DNA from 4 places in the Sinorhizobium terangae genome. Region 3 is predicted to be linked to each of the others. Evidence: predicted binding sites of a transcription regulator. Region 3 holds the regulator's gene; each other region holds the start of a gene.
What was found. Region 3 encodes PhoB, which activates phosphate uptake and scavenging genes when phosphate is short. Its sites were predicted from a motif close to TGTCATNNANCTGTCAT; they were not measured.

Region 1: a site for PhoB is predicted at 4,175-4,191, ahead of QA637_RS15675 (alkaline phosphatase D family protein). Genes of this name have one in related genera too.
Region 2: a site for PhoB is predicted at 4,067-4,083, ahead of QA637_RS03610 (PhoX family protein). Genes of this name have one in related genera too.
Region 4: a site for PhoB is predicted at 2,951-2,967, ahead of QA637_RS16585 (NAD-glutamate dehydrogenase). Genes of this name have one in related genera too.

What each region holds. Positions count from the first base shown of each region.
Region 1 covers NZ_CP121659.1:3,306,462-3,312,227, forward strand. Annotated here, with positions in the region: gene QA637_RS15665 (GNAT family N-acetyltransferase) at 1-152, opposite strand, end outside; gene typA (translational GTPase TypA) at 479-2,305, opposite strand; gene QA637_RS15675 (alkaline phosphatase D family protein) at 2,505-4,067, opposite strand; gene QA637_RS15680 (KTSC domain-containing protein) at 4,360-4,581, opposite strand; gene QA637_RS15685 (amidase) at 4,808-5,766, shown strand, end outside.
Region 2 covers NZ_CP121659.1:762,919-768,684, forward strand. Annotated here, with positions in the region: gene QA637_RS03595 (hypothetical protein) at 1-185, shown strand, start outside; gene QA637_RS03600 (L,D-transpeptidase) at 190-930, opposite strand; gene recO (DNA repair protein RecO) at 1,157-1,906, shown strand; gene QA637_RS03610 (PhoX family protein) at 1,979-3,991, opposite strand; gene QA637_RS03615 (DUF2339 domain-containing protein) at 4,187-5,766, shown strand, end outside.
Region 3 covers NZ_CP121659.1:142,694-148,459, forward strand. Annotated here, with positions in the region: gene pstA (phosphate ABC transporter permease PstA) at 1-876, shown strand, start outside; gene pstB (phosphate ABC transporter ATP-binding protein PstB) at 890-1,705, shown strand; gene phoU (phosphate signaling complex protein PhoU) at 1,850-2,563, shown strand; gene phoB (phosphate regulon transcriptional regulator PhoB) at 2,685-3,368, shown strand; gene QA637_RS00700 (GcrA family cell cycle regulator) at 3,446-3,964, opposite strand; gene QA637_RS00705 (aspartate aminotransferase family protein) at 4,382-5,581, shown strand; gene argF (ornithine carbamoyltransferase) at 5,615-5,766, shown strand, end outside.
Region 4 covers NZ_CP121659.1:3,506,655-3,512,420, reverse strand. Annotated here, with positions in the region: gene QA637_RS16585 (NAD-glutamate dehydrogenase) at 1-2,727, opposite strand, end outside; gene pdxY (pyridoxal kinase PdxY) at 3,011-3,889, shown strand; gene QA637_RS16575 (carbonic anhydrase) at 4,105-4,752, shown strand; gene QA637_RS16570 (lytic murein transglycosylase) at 4,970-5,766, opposite strand, start outside.

The DNA of each region.
Region 1 (5,766 bases), 810 kb from region 3:
CAGGTTTCATCGCGGCGGTTGACCATCTGGATCAAGGGTCGATGCGGAATGATGCCGCCATAGGCCTGCAACCAGGAAACGCGATGCACCTCGGCAATCGCCGCCGCCTCATGTGGCTCCCCGGGCCTGACCTCGATCGAAACAGTCTTCATGACTCGACTCTAAACACACGACACGGCGAACCGGAATCCCGCCGGGCTGCCGGGCGGCGTTAACCCACAGGCAACTTTAACGGCATCCGAATGAAGGTTAACGCCTTTTTAACTTTATCCGCAAGCCGCCCGCGATCGGCACGCACAGCAAAAACCCCGGATCGCTCCGGGGTTGTAAATGTTTTCCGATTTCGGGGGCCGCCTATCGCAGCAGGAATTGGCAGTTGCCCCTCACCCTAACCCTCTCCCCGCAAGCGGGGCGAGGGGACTGAGGCGGCCCGGCAGGCGGATGGGGGCCTGCGCTGCGTCCTGCGACAGAAGGGTAGTTACGCCGCGCCGGCGGTCCGGGCCTTTTCGAAGCGCTTGCGCTCATGCGGGTCGAGGTGGAGCTTCCTGAGCCGGATCGACTTCGGCGTCACTTCCACCAGCTCGTCGTCCTGGATCCAGGAAAGCGCCCGTTCGAGTGTCATCTTGATCGGCGGCGTCAGGCGGACGGCTTCGTCCTTGCCGGCGGCGCGCATGTTGGTGAGCTTCTTGCCCTTCAAGACGTTGACTTCGAGGTCGTTGTCGCGGGTGTGGATGCCGATGATCATGCCCTCATAGACCTTCTCGCCCGGTTCGATCACCATCGGGCCGCGGTCCTCGAGGTTGAAGAGCGCGTAGGCCACGGCTTCGCCCGCCTCGTTCGCCAGCAGCACGCCGTTGATGCGGCCGCCGATCTCGCCCTTGTAGGGCTGATAGTCGTGGAAGAGGCGGTTCATGATCGCCGTGCCGCGTGTATCGGTCAGCAGTTCCGACTGGTAGCCGATAAGGCCGCGGGTCGGGGCAAAGAAGACGAGACGAACGCGATTGCCGCCCGACGGACGAAGCTCGACCATCTCGGCCTTGCGCTCCGACATCTTCTGCACGACGACGCCGGAATACTCTTCGTCGACGTCGATCACGACCTCTTCGACCGGCTCGAGCAGCTGGCCGCTCTCGTCCTTGTGCATGACGACGCGCGGACGCGAGACGGCAAGCTCGAAGCCTTCGCGGCGCATCGTTTCGATCAGCACTGCGAGCTGCAGTTCGCCGCGACCGGAGACAAAGAAGGAGTCCTTCTCGGAGGATTCTTCGATCTTCAGCGCCACATTGCCTTCTGCTTCCTTGAACAGGCGGTCGCGGATGACGCGCGAGGTCACCTTGTCGCCCTCGGTGCCGGCAAGCGGCGAATCGTTGACGATGAAGGACATGGTGACAGTCGGCGGATCGATCGGCTGCGCCTCGAGCGGCTCGGCGATCGAGGGATCACAGAAGGTGTCGGCAACGGTGCCCTTGGTCAGCCCGGCGATGGCGACGATGTCGCCGGCATGGGCCTCCTCGATCGGCTGACGCTCGATACCGCGGAAAGCGAGGATCTTCGAGATACGACCGGATTCGAGCAGCTTGCCATCCTGACCCAGCACCTTCACTGCCTGGTTCGGCTTGACGGAGCCGGAGTGTACGCGGCCGGTGATGATGCGGCCGAGAAAGGGGTTCGCCTCAAGGATCGTACCGATCATGCGGAACGGGCCTTCCGCCACTGTCGGCTCGGGAACATGCTTCAGAACCAGGTCGAGCAGCGGCGCCATTCCCTGGTCCTTCGGACCTTCTGGATTGACGTTCATCCAGCCGTCACGACCGGAACCGTAGAGGATCGGGAAATCGAGCTGCTCGTCGGTGGCGTCGAGCGCGGCGAAGAGGTCGAAGACCTCATTGATGACCTCTTCGTGGCGGCCGTCCGGGCGGTCGATCTTGTTGATCGCGACGATCGGCTTCAGTCCGACCTTCAGCGCCTTGCCCACGACGAACTTCGTCTGCGGCATCGGGCCTTCGGAGGCATCGACGAGCACGATCGCGCCATCCACCATGGACAGGATGCGTTCGACTTCACCGCCGAAGTCGGCGTGACCGGGGGTGTCGACGATATTGATGCGCGTCCCCTTCCACTCGACCGAGGTCGCCTTGGCGAGAATGGTGATGCCGCGCTCCTTTTCCAGGTCGTTAGAATCCATCACACGTTCGGCAACGCGCTGGTTCTCGCGGAAGGACCCCGATTGCTTCAGAAGCTCGTCGACGAGCGTGGTCTTCCCATGGTCGACGTGCGCGATGATCGCGATGTTACGAATGCTCATTTTTTGTCTCGGAAAGTTCGTGGGCACGCGCGACAAGGCGGGTACCGCTTTTCAGTTGCCGCGCTCATACAGGTTTTTTTGCAGGAGCGAAAGGGGCCAGCGCACATAGCAGGGCTGCGTTGGACCCCCTCTGGCCTGCCGGCCAGAGGGGGTTATCCGCGCTTCTCCCATCCATATCCGGTACACCTTTCTGAATCGCTCAAGCAACGGCCGCCGGATCGAGCGTCACGCGCCAGAGCTCCTTATCCTGGCGATCCATCAGCCGAACGGTCATCTGTTGCGTCCGGCCGTTGATGTCGACGATGCCGAAGAATTGCAGGCCGGCAGATGGCGGCAGGTTGCTGTCGATGCCGCCGCCGGACGCCTTGATGAAGCGGACCTCGGGGCCAAAGGTCATGTCGAGTTCCTTCGGACCGTAGGTGCCGGAATGCAAGGGGCCGGACACGAACTCCCAGAAGGGCAGGAATTCCTTGAAGGCGGCGCGCGACGGATCGTAGTGATGTGCGGCCGTATAGTGGACGTCCGCCGTCAGCCAGACAACGTTCTCGATCGCGTTGTCACGGATGAACCGCAGCAGGTCAGCGAATTCCGTCTCCCTTCCCATCGGCGCGCCGTTTTGGCCGTTGGAAATCGCGTCCGACCCGCGTCTTGCCGAATAATCGTCCCAGACGACGAGGCCGATCGGCATGTCGCAGGCGATCACCTTCCAGGTGGCGCGCGAGGCAGCCAGTTCCCGTTTCAGCCAGTCCGCCTGCCGCCAGCCGAAGAGACCGCCGTCGCCCTCCCCCTGGTTGGGGCCGCGATAGGAGCGCAGATCGACGAAAAAGACGTCCAGCAATGGGCCGTAAGCAACCTTGCGGAAGATGCGTCCAGGCTGTGTCGGCAAGGTGCGGATCGGCGTCATCTCGTGGAAGGCACGAGCAGCACGCGACGCGTAGACCGCCACGTCCTTTTCCGGATAGCGCGGATCGTCTCTGAGATCGGTCGAGGCCGACCAGTTGTTCAAGACCTCGTGGTCGTCCCATTGATAGAAGGTGGGGCAGACGGCATTGAGCCCGCGCACGTGCTCATCGAGCAGATTGTATTTCCACTGGCCGCGATATTCTTCGAGCGTACGGGCGACGTCACGTTTCTCGGGCGTGACGATCCGGTTCTTCCACATGCCCCCGTCCCGAAGCTTGATCTCGTCCGGGATGGGATTGTCGGCATAGATCGTGTCCCCGGAATGGATGAAGAAATTCGGCTCGTGAAGCTGCATGGTCGAATAGGTCTTCATGCCGACCTCGTCGATGCCCCAGCCCTGGCCTGCCGTGTCGCCGGACCAGACGAAACGCACCGACCGTCGGCGCAACGGCGCCGTGCGGAAACGTCCGACGATCGGCTCGGACACGCGATTGGGGTCATAAAGATCGGTCGCGGTGAAGCGGTAGAAGATGTCCTGGTCCGGCAGCAGGTTGTCGAGCCGGCCCTTGATCGCGCAGTCGGTCTGCGGCGTCGCGTCGATGTCGGGAAGCCGGACCGCATTCGAGAAGCTTTCGGTGGTCGAATATTCGACGGCTACCCGCGCTGGCCGGTCGACCCGCGTCCAGACCATGCCCGATTGCGTATCGACGTCACCGGACTGCACGCCATGCAGGAATTCCGGCCGCCCATAGCCGCGGGCATAGAAGGGTGTCGCAACACCGGAGGAAGCAACGAGACCGGCGGCGCCGGCGGAGAAGAGGAAAGAGCGCCTGGTCAGCGTGCTTCGAATGTCAGCCAAATTCTGCCTCCGGTACCGTTTCGCGAATCATCGGGTTCTCGCGGCGGACCATTGGCGAGCCGCATGTCAGCGGCTTTACAGCGGGATGAAACTATTTGAACGGTTTGGCGACAGTTCTATGAAAGAGCGGCGGTAAGGCGAACCCCGCCTATGGCCGCCTATCACCATAGGGTTGGGGAGGGGCGATGTTCCGTCGTCACGCTGGCGGGTACAGCTGCCGCGGCGGCCTTGCGCCACCGAAGCGACTGGCAGGGCGCAGATGCGCCGAAAGCCGCCTCACCTCATTCCCGCATCAGTGCGTGAAATCGTAGTGATCCCGGACGTGATGGTTGAAATAGCCGCCGGCGGAGTCCGCATGCACCAGTTCCTCGTAGATGCTCTCCGGAACATCGAGGTAATGGTAAGGTCTGCGATTGCCGACGAACCAGACGCTGAGCGTCCGATGGCGCGCGTCGTAATTGACACGTTGGATCGCGGAAGAGTCCAGGATCGCGGACGATTGCAACATTGGCATTGGCGTCTTCCCGGTTGATTTCCAGAAGTCGCTGACACCTGACATCATACATCAATGGCCGCGATTTTTAAACGACGCTGCGCCGCCTGGCGCCGGCGTCCCGCGCAAGGCAGCCGCGGGCAATGAAGACGCAGCACTTTGAATTGCCGCATGAATTGTCCATAACTCGGGTCCCGAATTACGGAATCGTGCAAATAGCGGCTATCCCATTCACGAGGTCTTCTCCTTGGCCCAATCGAACACCCCCTCTCGCGACCGGCTCGAAGCCGTTCTCGCCCGCCTGGATGCGCGCCGGGCCAAAGAACGTGTCTTCGTGAAACTCTATTCAGACATCGCCCGCGCGGAGGCCGACGCCGCCGACCGAAGGCTGAGCGATGGAAAGAGCCTCGGCCCGCTCGACGGCCGGATCGTCTCGATCAAGGACCTCTTCGACGTCGTCGGCGAGCCGACGCTTGCCGGCTCGGTCATTCGCCGGGCGGCAGAACCGGCTGCGGCGGACGCGGCGGTCGTCCAGCGGCTGCGCGCCGCCGGCGCCGTCATCATCGGCAAGACGCACATGACCGAATTCGCGTTTACCGCCGTTGGCCTCAATCCGCACTATCCGGTACCCGGCAATGCGATCGACGCGCGCCTCGTACCCGGCGGCTCATCGTCCGGCGCGGCCGTCTCTGTGGCGGAAGGCACAAGCGAGATCGCCATCGGCTCGGACACCGGCGGCTCGGTGCGCATTCCGGCGGCGTTGAACGGCCTCGTCGGCTTCAAGCCGACCGCAAGGCGTGTACCCCTCGACGGCGCATTCCCCCTATCGCCAAGCCTCGATTCGATCGGCCCCCTCGCACGCACGGTCGCCGACTGCGCGCTTGCCGATGCTATCATGGCGGGCGATACGCCAGGACCGTTGACGCCGCTGGCCCTCGACGGATTGACGCTCGGGCTTCCGAAAGGCCTGCTCCTCGACGACCTCGCGCCGGAGATCGCCAGGGCCTTCGAGGCGAGCCTGCAAACGCTCTCCCGCGCCGGCGCAAAAATCGCCGAATGCAGCATCGACGATCTGCTCCTCCGCTTTGCCGAGGCAACGCAGATCGGCTCGATCGCCGCCATCGAAGGCAGCCGTATACATCGCGACTGGCTTGACGACGGGGACGCACCCGTCGATACCCGGGTAACATCCACGCTGCGCCGGCG
Region 2 (5,766 bases), 620 kb from region 3:
ACAGCCAGGCGGAAATCTGGCTGGAGCTTTTCACCAACGACCACGAGAAGGCGCTCGACCATCTCGCGACGAACGGGGCTGTCCGCTGCGACGCGGTCGAGGAATTGGGTGAAGGCTTTCGCGGCGGCTGGATCATGAACCCTGCGAACATTGTGCACATGGTACGCGAGCCGGACGCCTGGTGAGGCGTCACATGGGAAGCGGTTGCCCCGCACTGGTGGCTGTCGACATTGGCGCTTGGAGCGGTCCGGCCACGGGTGGCTCGGACTGCAGTACGACGACGCGCGTATCCGTCGGCACGCGGCTGTAAAGATCGATGATGTCCGGATTGAAAAGCCGGATGCAGCCGCTCGAAACGGCCTTGCCGATCGACCAGGCCTCGGTGGTGCCGTGGATCCGAAACAGCTTGTCGCGGTTGCCCTGGTAAAGATAGAGCGCGCGTGGACCGAGCGGGTTGCGAATTCCCGGCTCCATTCCGCCGGCGAGCGGCCCATAGCGTTCCGGTTCGCGTGCGACCATGTCCGACGTCGGCGTCCAGCGCGGCCACTCGGCCTTGCGACCGACACGCGCCTCGCCCTGGAATTCCAGCCCCGCCTTGCCGACACCGATTCCATAGCGCAACGCCATCCCGCCGTCCTGCACGAGATAAAGGAAGCGATTCTGGGTGTCGACAATGATCGTGCCCGGGGGTTCCGAGGTGGGATAGGCCACCTGCTGGCGCAGAAAGCGAGGTTCGACCTTGCTGATGTCGATGGCGGCAAGCGGGAACTTCTCTTCCGGTTTCGGCCCGTACATTGCGACGTAATAGGGATCCGGGCCCTTCAGCTTGGCGTTTTGGCCGCTTGTCGCGCAGCCGGCGAGAAATGACGAAACGAGGAGAACGGCGAAGAGCTGCGCGGAGCTAACGGCGCTGTTCCGGGACACACACATAGTTGATCCTGCTGACTGCAAATTCTTGGACTCGGGAGGCATTCCAACGACCAGTTCGGCTTGAGCGCCAAAAGTGTCTGAGAAGAGGCAAGAGAAGGGCGGAAATGTGGCCGGCGGCCGGTGTCGCGAAAAGGTGACAGTGGCGTCGGGACCCGTTCACGTCGGCTCGTCCGAGGCCAAGCATCTGTGCTTGATCCGCTTTCAGGCCCGGGTGTATGCCTCTTCCATGCAGTGGAGCGATCAAGCCATCATACTCGGCATCCGGCGGCACGGCGAAAGCTCCGTGATTGCCGAAGTCATGACCGCCGCGCACGGACGGCACCTCGGCCTCGTCCGCTCCGGTCGGTCGCGCACGATGCAGCCGGTGCTGCAGCCCGGCAATTCCGTCGAGGTGATCTGGCGGGCGCGGCTGGACGAGCATCTCGGCGAGTTTCGGGTGGAGCCGCTTCAATTGCGCGCCGCAAGGTTGATGGAGGCGGCGACATCCGTCTATGGCATCCAGGCCCTCGGCGCGCTGTTGCGGCTGCTGCCGGAGCGCGATCCGCACCCGCATCTCTACGAGGCGCTTGCCGTCATCGTCGACCATCTACAGGATCCGGCGGATGCCGGCGAACTGTTCGTACGCTTCGAGCTTGCCGTCTTGAACGACCTCGGCTTCGGTCTGGATCTGTCGGAATGTGCGGCGACCGGCGTACGTCAGGATCTCGTCTACGTCTCTCCCAAGTCCGGCCGCGCCGTCAGCCGGGAGGCGGGCGCGCGCTATGCCGAACGCATGCTCGCCCTTCCGGATTTCCTATCCCCCGGCGGGCATCAGGCGGCCGACCACGACAGTCTTGCGGCCGCGTTCCGGCTGACCGCCTATTTTCTCAACCGCCATGTCTACGAGCCGCGCGGTCTCGACGCCGCTTCCGTGCGTGACGCCTTTGTGCACGCGGCGCTGAAGGCATTGAAATCGTCTCCACCGTCCGCGGCGTGATCGGCGCCTATCGACAACTTGCCGCGATGGATCCGGACGCCGCGTTTTCGCGGCGTCCGTTGCCTATGGGGTTCAGCCGATCCGACCGCCGCCGCGCTTGGTAACGGCCACCACGGCGGGACGCACCGGCATGTCGTCCTTGAAATCCGGCCAACGCGTTGCCGGCGTCTCGTAAGTGGCAAGGCCGGCGTCGCCCGGGTGCTGGACAGCGAGGAAGAACGTGTCGGATGTCGGATTGAAGCAGGGTCCGCACATCTCGGCACCGACGGGAACACGGAAGAACAGCTTGGAGGTTCCGCGTGCGTCGCCCTCGGTGTCGATCGCCCAGACGCCATCGGTGCGGCCGGTTTCCTTTTCGTTGTTGCCGTCCGTCGACACCCAGAGCCTGCCGTCCGCGTCGATCGTGCAGTTGTCCGGCATGCCGAACCAGCCGTTCTTGGTCGTTGCCGTCGAGAACGACGCACCGACTTCGGCAACGCTCGGATCGCCGCATTTCAGAAGAACGTCCCACCGGCTGGTGAGCGAGGCGAAGTCACCATCGGTCTCGGTGATTTCGATGATGTGGCCGAAGGCGTTCTTGGCGCGCGGATTGGCGGCGTTGATTTCTTCTGCCTTGCGCTTGGTGTTGTTGGTCAGCATCACGTAGACCTTGCCGGTCTTCGGGTTGGGCTGAATGTCCTCCGGGCGGTCCATCTTGGTGGCGCCGAGCGCATCGGCGGCAAGCCGGGTGTCGATCAGCACGTCGGCCTGCGAAGCGAAACCGTTTTCAGCGGTGAGCGGCCCCTCGCCATGGACGAGCGGCATCCAGGTGACGGTGCCATCTTCGTCGAACTTCGCCACATAAAGCGTGCCTTCGTCGAAGAGGTCCATGTTGGCGGCGCGGCCGTTCGGGTTGTAGGTGCCCTTGGTCACGAATTTGTAGACGTAATCATAGCGCTCGTCGTCGCCGGTATAGAGCACGACACGCCCGTCCTTGTTGACGATGGATTCGCAACCTTCGTGCTTGAAGCGGCCAAGCGCCGTGCGCTTCTTCGGGACGGAGGTCGGGTCGAGGGCATCCACTTCGACGATCCAGCCGAAGCGGTTGGCCTCTGTCGGCTCCTTGGACACGTCGAAACGGTCGTAGAATTTCGACCACTCGTATTGTCCGCCCGGCGCCCCGAGACGCTTCAACTGCTTGAACTCCGGATGGTCATCGGCGATTTCGCCGCCGAAATAGCCGTTGAAGTTTTCCTCGGCCATCATGTAGGTGCCCCAGGCGGTGACGCCGCCGGCGCAATTGTTGACGGTGCCGAAGACTTTCTTGCCAGTCGGGTCGGACGGCGTCTTCACACGGTCATGTCCGGCGACCGGTCCGGAGAGCTGCATTTCGGTATTGAGCGTGATGCGGCGGTTGTATTTGCCGTCGAGCACCGGCTGCCACTTTCCGTCCACCTTGCGGATTTCGACGATCGTGCCGCCGTGGGCGGCCATTTCGATGTCGACGAGGTCCTTGGTGTATTCGCCAAGGGTAACCTTTTCCTCCTCGACTTCCTTGCCGTCCTTGGTCACCTTCTCCTTCACGATCGAGGCGAAGGCCGGGAACATCAGTTCCGCGTTGGTGTATTCGTGGTTGACGACCAGCAGACCATGGTCCGCACTGCCTTCGAGCGGGATGAAGCCGACATAGTCATTGTTGTAACCGAAGAGCTTTTCCTGGGCGGCAGCCGTCTGGTTCTTCGGGTCGAAGTCCGGGCTGTCGGCAAATACCTTGTCGCCCCAGCGCAAGAGGATATCGGCATCGTAGCCATCGGCGACGTGATGGTTTTCGTCGACGCCGGCCTCGACTTCAGCGAAGTCGAAACGCGAGGCGTCGTCGGCACGCGCTTCATCGGCCGTCAAAAGCGCGAGCGGGCTCACCGTCGTCGAAATGGCGGCAACGGCGAGCGAGCCGCCGATGAAGGAGCGGCGCGAGAAGCGGCGATTGATGATATCGCCCATGGTCGGATTGGTGGAACAGTTCTGGCCGATGTCCTCCAGTTCCTCCCTGCGTTCCGTCAGCGTCTTGAATTCGGTTTCTTCCGTTGAGGCGAGATACTTGTCCATTGCCGGTTCTCCTCATTGAACGATAGAGCCGCCGCCTGTTCTGCGACGTCCGCCTGCCGCTGTAGCAGCAAGTTCATGACAGTTCCGCGACAGTTCAGTGAAGAGATTGCTGCGCCGTCCGTCAATGCATTTGGCGCTTGTGCGAAAACCTGTATGGTCGCGAGCAGCCTGCGGAGATTGCCGGTCGGGGAAAAGATGCTGGAAGTCATTGCCTTTGTTGCCTTTGCCATGGCGCTTGCCGCCTTTCTCGGTGGCCGAAAGACCGCGGAGCGGCTGGAGAACGAAATCAATTCGCTGAAGGCCGAAATCGCTCGATTGAGCGAGCGACAGACCGCGCCCGAATCTGCCCCCTCGCAGACGGCTGAAGAGGCGCAGGCTCCGGAAGCGATCGCTTCTGAAGACGAAGGAAAGGAAGGCCCCTGGTCGCGGGCGGCGCGAGAAGGCGCACGCATCTTCGGCGGGGAGACTGCGGACCGGGAGAAGGTTGAGGAGGCGGGCCAGGACGAACAGGTCGCTGCGGCGGTCACGGTAGAGCCAGCCGCGACGGAGAGCCTCGAGAGCCGAATTGGCGGCCAATGGCCCGTGTGGGTCGGCGGTCTGGCGCTGGCGCTCGGTGGTTACTTCCTGGTGCAATATTCGATCGATGCAGGGCTGCTGAGTCCAGCGGTTCGGCTGACGCTCGCGGCGGCTTTCGGTCTAGTGCTTGGGATCGCCGGCGAAGTGATCCGCCGCCGCGCGGTGCCGACGATAGCCGACAGGTTCCGTCATGCAATGATCCCGGGCGTGCTGACGGCCGCCGGCGCGGTCACGCTGTTCGGTGTCGTATACGCCGCCCACGGTATTTATGGATTCATCGGCACCGCGACCGCTTTCGCGTTGCTGGCGCTGGTTTCGTTGGTGACTGTGGCCTTGTCGCTGCTGCATGGCCAGGCCCTTGCCGGACTCGGGCTTCTCGCCTCATTGCTCACACCCCTGTTTGTATCGAGCGCAGAACCTCGACCCTGGGTGCTGTTCGGCTTCCTCTCGATTGCCTGGCTTGCAACGCTCTGCGCCTCGCGCCTGCGCCGCTGGACGGTTGTGCCGACGCTTGCCAACGTCGGGCTTGGCCTCTGGGGACTCGCCTACGTTGTCGGTGTGACGCCCTTCGAGGCTCCACCCGTCACTTTCGCGCTCCTGGTGATGATCGCGGGCGTCGGACTGGTCTGGCCCGGCGCCGCCGAGCGAGCGGCAGAGGACGGGCCGGGGACAGGGCGTGCTGCGGCGACCGCGGCCGGCCGATGGGAAAGGCTGTTTGCGCCGCCCCACGCGGCAGTCACCGTTTCGGCCGCGATCGCCGCAACGGTTCTGGCACTCCTCCTCATCAGCCCGGCTGTTACCGCCGCACGTTTCCCGGTCCAGGAATTTGTCGCGTTAATCGCAGCGCTGGCCCTGGTCGGCGCACTGAGGGCAACGGCAATCTATCCGGCCCTCTTCGCCACCTTCGGCGCGATTGCCGGCACGTGGAGCCTGACTGCGCTCAGCAATGTTCTTGCCTATCTCGACCCGTCTCGCGCGCAGCCCGAGATCGTCGTTTCCGGCGGCACGGCGATGCTGACCGCGATGGTGCTGTCGGCCGTCTTCGTCCTTTTGGCTTCCTTCGTGCTCGCCAGGCGGCTCGAGACCCGTTCGCAGTTTGCCGTCCTGTGGGCGGGCATCGCCGCCATCGCGCCGAACGCGCTTTTGGCCATGTCCTTCCTCATGACCGGCAAATTCGCGTTCGATCTGCCACATGGGCT
Region 3 (5,766 bases):
GTGCCGGTCACGCTCCTTGCAGAGGCGAATATCGACTCCGCTTTCAAGGGGCAGATCGACCTGTCGGTGGATGAGGGCAGGCGCAAGGTCAAGGATCAGCAGGTCGCCTGGATGAACCAGCTTGCCGATGCCGGCGTGCTCAAGAAGAGCTTCAACACCGGTATCTTCACCTTTGGCGCGTCGAGCCGTCCGGAAGCGGCGGGTGTCGGCGTCGCGCTTGTCGGCTCGCTCTACATGATGCTGATCGTGCTGGTCCTGGCGCTGCCGATCGGTGTTGCCGCCTCGATCTATCTCGAGGAGTTCGCGCCGAAGAACCGCCTTACGGATCTGATCGAAGTCAACATCAACAATCTCGCCGCCGTGCCGTCGATCGTTTACGGCCTTCTCGGTCTTGCCGTATTCGTCAACTTCGCCGGCATGCCGCGTTCGGCGGCCCTCGTCGGCGGCTTCGTGCTGACGCTGATGACGCTGCCGACAATCATCATCGCCACCCGTGCGGCGTTGAAGGCGGTGCCGCCGTCGATCCGTTCCGCGGCACTGGGTCTCGGCGCATCGAGGATGCAGACGATCTTCCACCATGTGCTGCCGCTCGCCATGCCGGGCATTCTAACTGGTACGATCATCGGCCTTGCGCATGCGCTTGGCGAAACGGCGCCGCTGCTCCTGATCGGCATGGTGGCCTTCGTCGTCGACTATCCCGGTTCGCCGCTGGAGCCCTCCACGGCACTGCCGGTGCAGATCTACATGTGGGCAAATGAGCCGGAACGCGCTTTTGTGGAGCGGACCTCGGGAGCGATCATCATTCTCCTGATCTTCCTTGTGATCATGAACCTGGGCGCAATTCTCTTGCGGCGTCGCTTTGAGCGTCGCTGGTAGTGGGGTAAGGACTATGAACATGATGTCGGAAGCTGCAGTGGAAAAAGTTCTGGACCTGAAAATGAACACGGTACCCTACAAGATGATCGGCAAGGATGTGTCGGTCTATTACGGCGAGAAGCGCGCGCTCTTCGACGTCAATCTCAATATCCGTGAAAACACCGTGACAGCCTTGATCGGTCCGTCGGGCTGCGGCAAGTCGACGTTTCTGCGCACGCTGAACCGTATGAACGACACGATCGAGAACTGCCGCGTGACCGGCAAGATCACGCTCGACGAGGACGACATTTACGATCCGTCGATCGACGTCGTGGAACTGCGGGCCCGTGTCGGCATGGTGTTCCAGAAACCGAACCCGTTCCCGAAGTCGATCTACGAGAACGTCGTCTACGGTCCTCGTATTCATGGCCTCGCTCGCACCAAGGCTGAGTTCGACGAGATCGTCGAAACGAGCCTGCAAAGGGCCGGTCTTTTCAACGAGGTCAAGGATCGCCTGCACGAGCCGGGTACAGGCCTTTCCGGTGGCCAGCAGCAGCGTCTCTGTATTGCGCGCGCCGTTGCCGTCAGCCCCGAGGTGATCCTGATGGACGAGCCCTGTTCGGCACTCGATCCGATCGCTACCGCGAAGGTCGAGGAACTCATTCACGAACTTCGCGCGAACTTCACGATCGTCATCGTGACGCACTCGATGCAGCAGGCCGCGCGCGTCTCGCAGCGCACCGCCATGTTCCACCTCGGCAATCTCGTCGAGGAGAACGATACCGATAAGATGTTCACCAATCCGGATGACCAGCGCACGCAGGACTACATCATGGGTCGGTTTGGCTAAGCCAGGCGACCAGGGCAATTCCAGGAAGAGCGCGCAACGGTTCTCCTCTGGATTTGTGTAAGTTCAAGGAGTTAGGTCATTTCAGCGTTTCGACGGAGCATGAAATGATCTGGTCAACGGGTTTGCGAGTTCGAGGAACGAAACATGTCACCTACACACATCACGTCGGCGTTTGACGACGAGCTGAAATATCTGACGCGCCGCGTCTCGGAAATGGGAGGGCTTGCCGAGCAGATGGTGGCCGATTCCGTCCGGGCGCTCGTGAATTCCGACCTGGCGCTGGCGCAGAAGGTGATTTCCGACGACGCGATCCTTGACGATGCCGAGCGCCAGATCGGCGACAAGGCGATCGTCACCATCGCCAAGCGTCAGCCTATGGCCTCGGATCTCCGCGAGATCATGGGGTCGATCCGTATCGCCGCCGATCTGGAACGTGTCGGCGATCTAGGCAAGAACACCGCCAAGCGCGTGATCGCGGTCGCCGGATCCGGCATTCCGCGCAAGCTCGCCCGTGGCCTGGAGCACCTGGCGGAACTGGCCTTGGTTCAGCTCAAGGAGGTGCTCGACGTCTATGCCTCCCGCTCGCCGGAAAAGGCAAACAGCATCCGCGAGCGCGACGAGGAGATCGACGCGATCTACACGTCGCTTTTCCGCGAACTGCTCACCTATATGATGGAAGATCCGCGCAACATCACGCCGTGCACGCATCTTCTCTTCTGTGCCAAGAACATTGAGCGTATCGGCGACCACGCGACCAACATTGCCGAAACGATCTACTACATGGCAACGGGCGCCCAGCCGCAGGGCGAGCGGCCGAAGGACGACACGACGTCCACGCTAGGCTCTGTGACGGACTAGAGCGCCCGACAGCCGTATGCCCTAGTGCATGCGTTGATCTTATACCGGTCGCGGTTTTTCGCGGCCCATACTGTGCCGCGGTGGCATGATGGCACCCGCGCGTAGGAAGGAGCATGACCGAATGTTGCCGAAGATAGCCGTAGTCGAGGACGAGGAGGCGCTGAGCGTCCTCCTGCGCTACAATCTCGAGGCCGAAGGTTTCGACGTCGATACGATCTTGCGTGGAGACGAGGCCGAGATCCGCCTTCAGGAGCGCTTGCCCGATCTCCTGATCCTCGACTGGATGCTGCCCGGGGTTTCCGGCATCGAACTCTGCCGCCGGCTGCGGCAGAGGCCGGAAACGGAGCGCCTGCCGATCATCATGCTGACCGCGCGGGGCGAGGAAAGCGAACGCGTTCGCGGGCTTGCCACCGGCGCGGACGACTATGTCGTCAAACCGTTTTCGACGCCGGAACTGATGGCGAGAGTGAAGGCAATGCTCAGGCGGGCCAAGCCCGAGGTGCTTTCGACGCTGTTGCGCTGCGGCGACATCGAACTCGATCGCGAGACGCACCGTGTCCACAGGCGCAGCCGTGAAGTCCGGCTCGGACCGACGGAGTTCCGGCTCCTGGAGTTCCTGATGTCCTCGCCGGGGCGCGTCTTCTCCCGTTCGCAGCTTCTCGACGGCGTGTGGGGACATGACATCTATGTCGACGAGCGCACCGTGGACGTGCATGTCGGCCGCCTTCGCAAGGCGTTGAACTTCTCCAACATGCCCGATGTCATCCGCACCGTACGCGGCGCCGGCTATTCACTGGAAAGCTGAGGCCACCCGCCCGCTTCCACAGGCATCAAAAAAGGGGCGTCACCGCCCCTTTTTCAATTATGTTTGCTCGCGGTCGGTCAGCGCATGCGCCGGCGCTCGGCGGAAGGCTGATAGGCGAGCCGCGTGTGATAGCTGCAATAGGGCGACGATTCCGGCGAGTCGTTGCCGCAGAAATGGAACTCTTCCTTCAGCGGGTCGCCGATCGGCCACTTGCAGGTGCGCTCCGTGAGCTCCGTCAGGCCGAGGCGCCGCGACATCGGGATGACGACGTTCGGTGCGAGTTCGATGTCCTGGTCGGCGACGAGATCGACTTCGACCTCTTCCTTCAGCACGGTCGCGCCGGCGGTGCGGGTGACGGTGCGGGTGGCGACCCGCGCGGCATAGTTCGGTGCCCGGGGAGCGGACGTGGTGCGCTTCGGACGCGCGGCAGTGGTCGTGCCACCCGCCTTCGCGCGGCCCGGCAGGCTCAACCGGTGAACCTTGCCGATCACGGCGTTGCGGCTGACGCCACCCAGTTGCGCTGCGATCTGGCTGGCGCTCAGGCCCTCGGACCACAGCTTCTTCAGTTTCTCCACCCGCTCGTCAGTCCAGTTCATTTCTGCACTCCCCGTTCTCGGCGTTGGATGGCAGAATCCATCACCCAGCTCCGGAAAAAAGTCCGGAGCTGCAACGCGATAACTCTTTTGGTGACTAGGTCCGCCGCATGCGTCTAGTAATTGAATATTAACCTACTGGCAGGGTGACTCCGTGGCAAGAGTCGCGGGAATCGCGCCGAATCGATTTCGGAGTTTTCCCCAACTTGCTGGCTGGCCGTTGCATTTTTGCAAGCCCCTGCGGCACGTTTTTTCGCACGTCGGAATCCGGGCATTCAAGCGCGCTGCAAGCCTTGGTTTTGTTGACATTGCGGTGCGAAATGGGAATAGTGCCTGCGCCGCCGAAAGGCGGCATTTTTGATTTTTATTGGGCACGATCGCCCGATATCGATGCCAACAGGACGGAAGGAGAAGTTCGCCATGGCCGCAACAACGCCGCTCTACGACACCTATATGCGCGCGCCGTTGCGTTTCGAGCGAGGCGAAGGCGTGTGGCTCATTGCCGAGGACGGCTCGCGCTATCTCGATTTTGCCGCCGGCGTCGCCGTGAATGCGCTTGGCCATGCCCATCCGCACCTGGTCGAGGCGCTGAAGTCGCAGGCGGACAAGGTCTGGCATCTTTCCAACCTCTACGAAATTCCGGGCCAGGAAAGCCTGGCGCGCCGGCTGACGGCAGTGACATTCGCGGATCGCGTGTTCTTCACCAATTCGGGTGCAGAAGCGCTGGAATGCGCCATCAAGACCGCGCGCCGCTATCATTTCGCCAGGGGGAACCCGGAAAAATTCCATGTCATCACCTTCGAGGGCGCCTTCCATGGCCGCACGATCGCGACGATCGCGGCCGGTGGCCAACAGAAGTACATCGAGGGTTTCGGACCAAAGGCACCTGGCTTCTACCAGGTTCCCTTCGGCGACATCGCCGCGGTCAAGGATGCGATCAATGACGAGACGGCGGCGATCCTGATCGAGCCGATCCAGGGCGAGGGCGGCGTTCGCCCGGTGAGCAAGGAGTTCCTGCAGGAGTTGCGGGCGCTTTGCGACGAGTTCGGCCTGCTGTTGATCCTCGATGAGGTCCAGACCGGCATTGGCCGGACCGGCAAGCTTTTCGCCCATGAATGGGCCGGCATCCGGCCGGATATCATGGCGGTCGCCAAGGGCATCGGCGGCGGCTTTCCGCTGGGCGCATGCGTGGCGACTGAAGAAGCGGCAGCCGGCATGGTCACGGGCACGCATGGCTCGACCTATGGCGGCAATCCGCTGGCGATGGCGGTCGGAAACGCGGTGCTCGACGTCGTTCTTGCCGACGGGTTCCTCGAGCAGGTGCGCGATGTCGCTCTTGTCTTCCGGCAGGGCCTCGCGTCGCTCAAGGACCGTTTCCCGGATGTGATCGAGGAAATCCGCGGCGACGGGCTGTTGCTTGGCATCAAGGCAAAGGTGCCCTCGGCTGACCTGTTGAAAGCCATCCGCGCCGAGAAGCTGCTCGTAGTTCCCGCCGGCGAAAACGTGCTGCGCCTGCTGCCGCCGTTGATCACCACCGCCGCCGAGGCCCGGGAAGGGCTCGCAAGGATCGAGCGCGCCGCCGAGGCGGTCAAGAGCAACAGCGGCAACGCGGCGGCCTGAGCGGCCCGACTTTCAGGACAGGAATTCTGAGCAATGACAGGTACCAGACATTTTCTCGACATCTCGGCGATGGCGGCCGCCGACTTGAGGACGATCATTGACGACGCCCGCGTTCGCAAGACGGCGACGAAGGATGGCACCGCCGGACGTCCGCTTGCCGGCAAGATGCTCGCGATGATTTTCGA
Region 4 (5,766 bases), 610 kb from region 3:
GGCCGTGTCCGAGAACGTTGCGGTGCCCTTGTCTGCCGCGACGACGAAGTAGGGATCGTCGCCATCGAGCCTCAGCGTATCGGCCGGCGGCACGACGTCCTGGCCGACGATGTTGTCCGTTACTGACAGCAGCGTGCGGATATAGGTCTTGTAAGCCTCGGTACCGGCCTTGAAAATTTCATCGCGCGTGCCGCCGACCGGCAGCTGCTTCGGATAGAAGCCGCCCTTGGCGCCAACCGGGACGATGACAGCATTCTTGACCTGCTGCGCCTTGACGAGACCAAGCACCTCGGTGCGGTAGTCCTGCGCCCGGTCGGACCAGCGAAGGCCGCCGCGCGCCACCTTGCCGAAGCGCAGGTGCACGCCTTCGACCTCGGTGCCATAGACGAAGATCTCGCGGAAAGGTCGAGGTTCGGGCAGGCCGTCGAGCTGCTTCGGATCGAGCTTGAAAGCAAGGACAGCGCGTGGATTTCCGTCCGCGTCCCTCTGGAAATAGTTCGTCCGGAGCGTCGACTGGACAACGTTGACGTAGCGGCGCAGGATCTGATCATCGTCGAGGCTCGGCACGGCCGAGAGCGCATCCTCGATCGCCGAAAGCAAGGCATTGCTTTTCTTCGTGCGCGCCTTCACCTCGGTCTTCGGATCCATGCGCGTCGCAAACAGCCGGAAGATATCGGCAGCGATCGCCGGGTATTTGTTCAGCGTGTCGGCGATATAGCCCTGCGAATAGGTGATGCCGGCCTGGCGCAGATAGCGCGCATAGGCGCGCAGCACCGTGACCTCGCGCGCGGTGAGTCCCGCAAGCAGGATCAGCCGGTTGAAGGTGTCGTCCTCGGTCGTGCCATTCCAGGAGGCGAGGAACGCCTCTTCGAGCGCCGCACCCGTTTTGGCGAGGTTGAGCGCATGCCCGTCCCGGTGGACGAGTTCCATGTCGTGCAGAACGACGAGCCTCGGCTCTTCTGCATGTGCGCTGACGCCGATGTCGTAGGTCTGCTCGCTGATGACGCGGAATCCGAGATTTTCGAGGAGCGGCACGCGACGCGAGAGCGAAACCGGATCCTGTGCGTGAAAGATCTTGAGTTCCAGCGTGTCCGGCCGCTCTTTCTGCTTGTGATAGAACGAGATGCGGATCGGGTCGTCGAGCTTGCAGGCGGCGATGTCGTGGAGGTCGTCATAGGCCTCCGCCGGTGTGAAGGCGGCCTGATAGGCTTCGCCAACCGCAATTTCGATGCCGTCCTTGCGAGCAAGCAGATTGAAGCGATCGGTCCAGCGGGTAACGATGCTGCGAACCGCCTCCTCGAGTTTCGCCTGAGGAACGCGCGGTGTCTTGCCGGCGTAGCGGCCAATGATGAAATGGACGCGTGCCAGCCCGCCTTCGGGGAAGGCAGGGTAATAGGCGGAAACGCGCCCGTCATAGGCGGTCTTCAGATAGTTGCCGATCTTCTCGCGCACATCCGAGTCATATTGTTCGCGCGGCACGAAGACGAGGACCGAGACGAAGCGGTCGAAATGGTCGATGCGCGGCAACACCCTGATGCGCGGCCGGTCGCTTAGTTCGTTGATCTGCTCGCAGAAGGCGGCGAGCAGGCCGACGTCGATCTGGAAAAGGTCATCGCGCGGATAGGATTCCAGCGTGTTTGCCAGCATCTTGCCGGAATGGCTCTGGGGATCGTAGCCGAAATAGTCGATGATCTTTTCGATCTTGTGCCTGAGCAACGGTATTTCCGAAGCCTGGCGGGTGTAGGCCGTCGAGGTGAAGAGGCCGACGATGCGGAGTTCCCCGACCACGTTGCCGGAGGCGTCGAAGCGCTTGACGCCGATGTAGTCCATATAGGCACGGCGGTGGACGACGGATTTCACATTGGCCTTGGTCACGATCAGGAAGTCGGGGCCGTCGAGGAAGGCGAGGATTTCCGGCGTCGTCAGCACGGCGTCCTTGCCTTGACGCAGCACGCGGACGTCGGGATTGGAGAGAAGGCCGAGGCCCCTGCCCTTGCCGCGTTCGACCTTCGCCTTCTCGCCCTTGCCGGAATAGGTATATTCTCGCATTCCGAGGAAGGTGAAATTGTTGTCCCTTAGCCAGCGAAGGAAAGCGAGCGCTTCGTCACGATCGCTCTTCTTGCGCGACGCATTATACTCTTCCAGCTCCCGCATGGCCTGGTTGAGCAGCGCCGTCATCGCCGGCCAGTCGTGGACCGCCTGGTGGACCTGATCCAGCACCTCGGCAATGCGCTTGCTTAGCGAACGCGCTTCGAGCGGTGCGAGCTTGCTCAAGTGGATCTGGATATGGCTCACCCGGTGCGCCGGATCGCTTTGCTCGTCCGGATCGAACGGCTTGATGGGCTTGCCCGGTTCCATGACCAGAATGGGATGGATCGCGAGGTGGATGTCGCGGTGCGTGCTCGTCACCTCGCCCATGATCGAATCATAGAGGAATGGCATGTTGCGTTCGGTGATGGCGATGATCGTGACGTCTATGCCACCCGGCGCAACCCCCGGCACGGCCTCGACCGAAACCTGCGGCTTGCCGCCGTCCCAGCGCGCCAGTTCCTTGCGCGCATGCGCCGCGGTCAGCGCCAGCATGTCGGCAGTGTAGAGATCGAGGTCGTCGTTGCTTGCCCCGCCGAAGAGGATCTCGGGCGCCAGCGCGTCGGCGCCGATCTTCTCCGCAGCCGCCTTGGCCGCATCGATATGCCTGTCCCGTTTTGGATTGTATTTCACGCCCATGAACTCTCTCCCCATTCGTGATAGACGAGCCTATCAGAACCATGGCCAATGGCGACCGTTTTATGCCCGATTTCGGCAAAATCGAGCCGCATTTTGGAGAAATTCACGCAGTTTCGACCTAAATCCATTTAAATCGAAGGCAATTTTACGAATATTGCTCAAAAAACCTTAGAAACGCACGAAAACGCCGAAGGCCTGTCTCGTCCCTGTCTGGCAGGCCCTGTTGACAGGCCTGTGACAGTCGGGCGATCACACTTTTGATTCGAGGAAATGGAACTGCCCGATGCCCGAAATGCCCGCACCCGGCGCCGTCATCGTCATTTCAAGCCATGTGGTTCGCGGCACGGTCGGCAACCGGGCCGCGGTCTTCGCACTGGAGACGCTCGGGCATCGCGTATGGGCCGTGCCGACGGTGATCCTGCCATGGCATCCGGGTCACGGCCGCTCGACACGGGTGACGATCGCCGACACGGACTTCCATTCGATCGTGAACGACCTCGTCAATGCACGCTGGGCTGGTGAAGTGCGCGCCGTTCTGTCGGGCTATCTCTGCTCGCCGGCCCAGGTTGACGGTGTTGCGCAACTGGTGACGGCGTTGCGCGAGCGCAGTCCCGAGCTGCTATACGCCTGCGATCCCGTCATCGGTGATGGCAACGGCCTTTATGTTTCGGCGGAGATCGCGGCCGCGGTGCGCGACCGGCTGCTGCCATTGGCGACACTTGCGACTCCCAACCGGTTCGAACTCTCGTGGCTCGTCGGGGCAGCACTTGAAACGAATACGGCGATCCTCGACGCGGCGCTCGGTCTCGGACCTTCTCGCATGCTGGTGACGTCGGCGATCCCGATGATGACGGGTGGCACGGGCAATCTTTACCTCTCCGGCAGTCATGCGCTGCTGGCCGAGCATCGACTGGTCGACAATCCGCCGAACGGCACCGGCGATCTGCTTGCCGCCGTGTTTCTGGCGCGGCTGCTCCAGGGGCTCTCCGAAGAGCGGGCGCTGCAGATGGCGACTGCCAGCGTGTTCGAGATCATCGCGCGCAGCGCCCGGCGCGGCGCCGACGAACTGACGCTCGAGCAGGACGCGTCGAGCCTGGCGACGCCCATGGCCATGGTGCAGATGCGGCGCCTCTTGCACCCGAGCCAGGTGCGGAAGAAATAGGCGCGGATATAAAAGAAACGGCTCATAAGCGCGCTTCGCCCTTCCAGGCGCGCCACGGTCGCTGTAACACTTCGACGCTTCGTTGATCCTGCAGCGCCGCGCGTCTCACTCAGACGCGCAAAGGTCGCGGTAGCACTTTGGATTGCTGCATGATTTAAGGAATCATGCAGCAGGGGCGATGGAGCAATGAACGAGTGAGTGACGCGGGGTTATCGATGGATATGCAGGGTTTTCCGGAACATCTTCTAACCGGCTACCGCAACTTCATGAGCGGTCGCTTCAGCGAGCAGCAGCAACGCTACAAGACGCTTGCCGAGAGCGGCCAGAAGCCGAAGACGATGATTATCGCCTGTTGCGATTCTCGGGCCGCACCCGAAACGATCTTCGACAGCGGTCCCGGAGAACTCTTCGTCATCCGCAACGTCGCCAACATGATGCCGCCATACGAGCCGGATGGGCACTATCACTCGACCTCCGCCGCGCTCGAATTCGCGGTTCAGTCCCTGCGCGTCAGCAACATCGTCGTCATGGGACATGGGCGCTGCGGCGGCATCAAGGCGGCGCTCGATCCCGATGCCGAACCTTTGTCTCCCGGCGATTTCATCGGGCGATGGATGAACCTGTTGAAGCCGGCCGCCGAACAGATCCAGAGCAACGATTTCATGACCCAGGCGGAGCGCCAGCGCGCGCTCGAACGTGTGTCGATCCGCAATTCGCTCGCCAACCTGCGCACCTTCCCTTGCGTCCAGATTCTGGAGGCAAAGGGCAAGCTGCAGCTGCATGGCGCCTGGTTCGACATCTCAACCGGGGAGCTCTGGGTGATGGACGCCAAGACCGGCGATTTTGCGCGGCCGGGCATGTGAATTTTCGCCCCTCATCCGGCCTGCCGGCCACCTTCTCCCCGCAAGCGGGGCGAAGGGACTTTGCCGCGTCCTCTCAATCCACTCTCCCGCTTCAAAGGGGGACGAGAGCGCTCAGTTGAACAAGCGAACGCGGCGCCGCGCGTCCCTTCTCTCCGCACGCGGGGAGAAGGTACCGGCAGGCGGATGAGGGGTAAATCGTCGTGACCTGAGGGTCTTCTCAGTAGCCGTCGATCTCGGCGCCGATGATGGCGATTGCCTGCTGATAGACGCTGGCAGCGTTCCATCCCTGGATCGCGGCATAATTGACTTCGCCGGGCTGATAGCCGCCTCCCGGCTGCCAACCATGGCCGCGCAGGAAGTTTGCCGTCGAGGCGAGTGCATCCGCCTTGGAGCGGACCATGTCGATATGGCCGTCGCCATCGCCGTCCACGCCAAATCTCAGGACGTTGACTGGCAGGAACTGGGTCTGTCCGATCTCGCCATGGGCCGCACCCCGCGCAGCCGGGCTCAGGTCGCCGCGCTCGACGAGCTGCAGGGCCGCGTAGAGCTGGTTGGTGAAGTAGTCCGAACGCCGGCAGTCATAGGCAAGCGTCGAGACGGCCGAGAGCGTGTGTTCCTTGCCCATGAACGAGCCGAAGCCGGTCTCCATGCCCCAGATCGCGATCAGCGGACCGGCCGGCACGCCGAAGCGCTGCTCGATGTTGTCGAAGAGCCTGGCGTTCTGCGCCCGCATCTTCTTGCCGCGCGAGATGATCGTCTGGCCGCCACGCTTCTGCATGAACTGATCGAGCGAGAGCTTGAAGCTCTTCTGGCCGCGGTCGGCGCGAATCGTCGCCCTGTTATAGGCAACGCCGGAGAGCGCCTGGTCGATGACCGCGGGGCTGATGCCGTTGCCGGCGGCTTGCTGCTTGAACTCGGCCACCCAGGCCTGAAAGCCGCTGCCGTCATTGCCGCATTGGGCCGCCGCCGCGGTCGAGGAAAGGATCGTCGTTGAAACGAGGGCCGCAAGCCCCG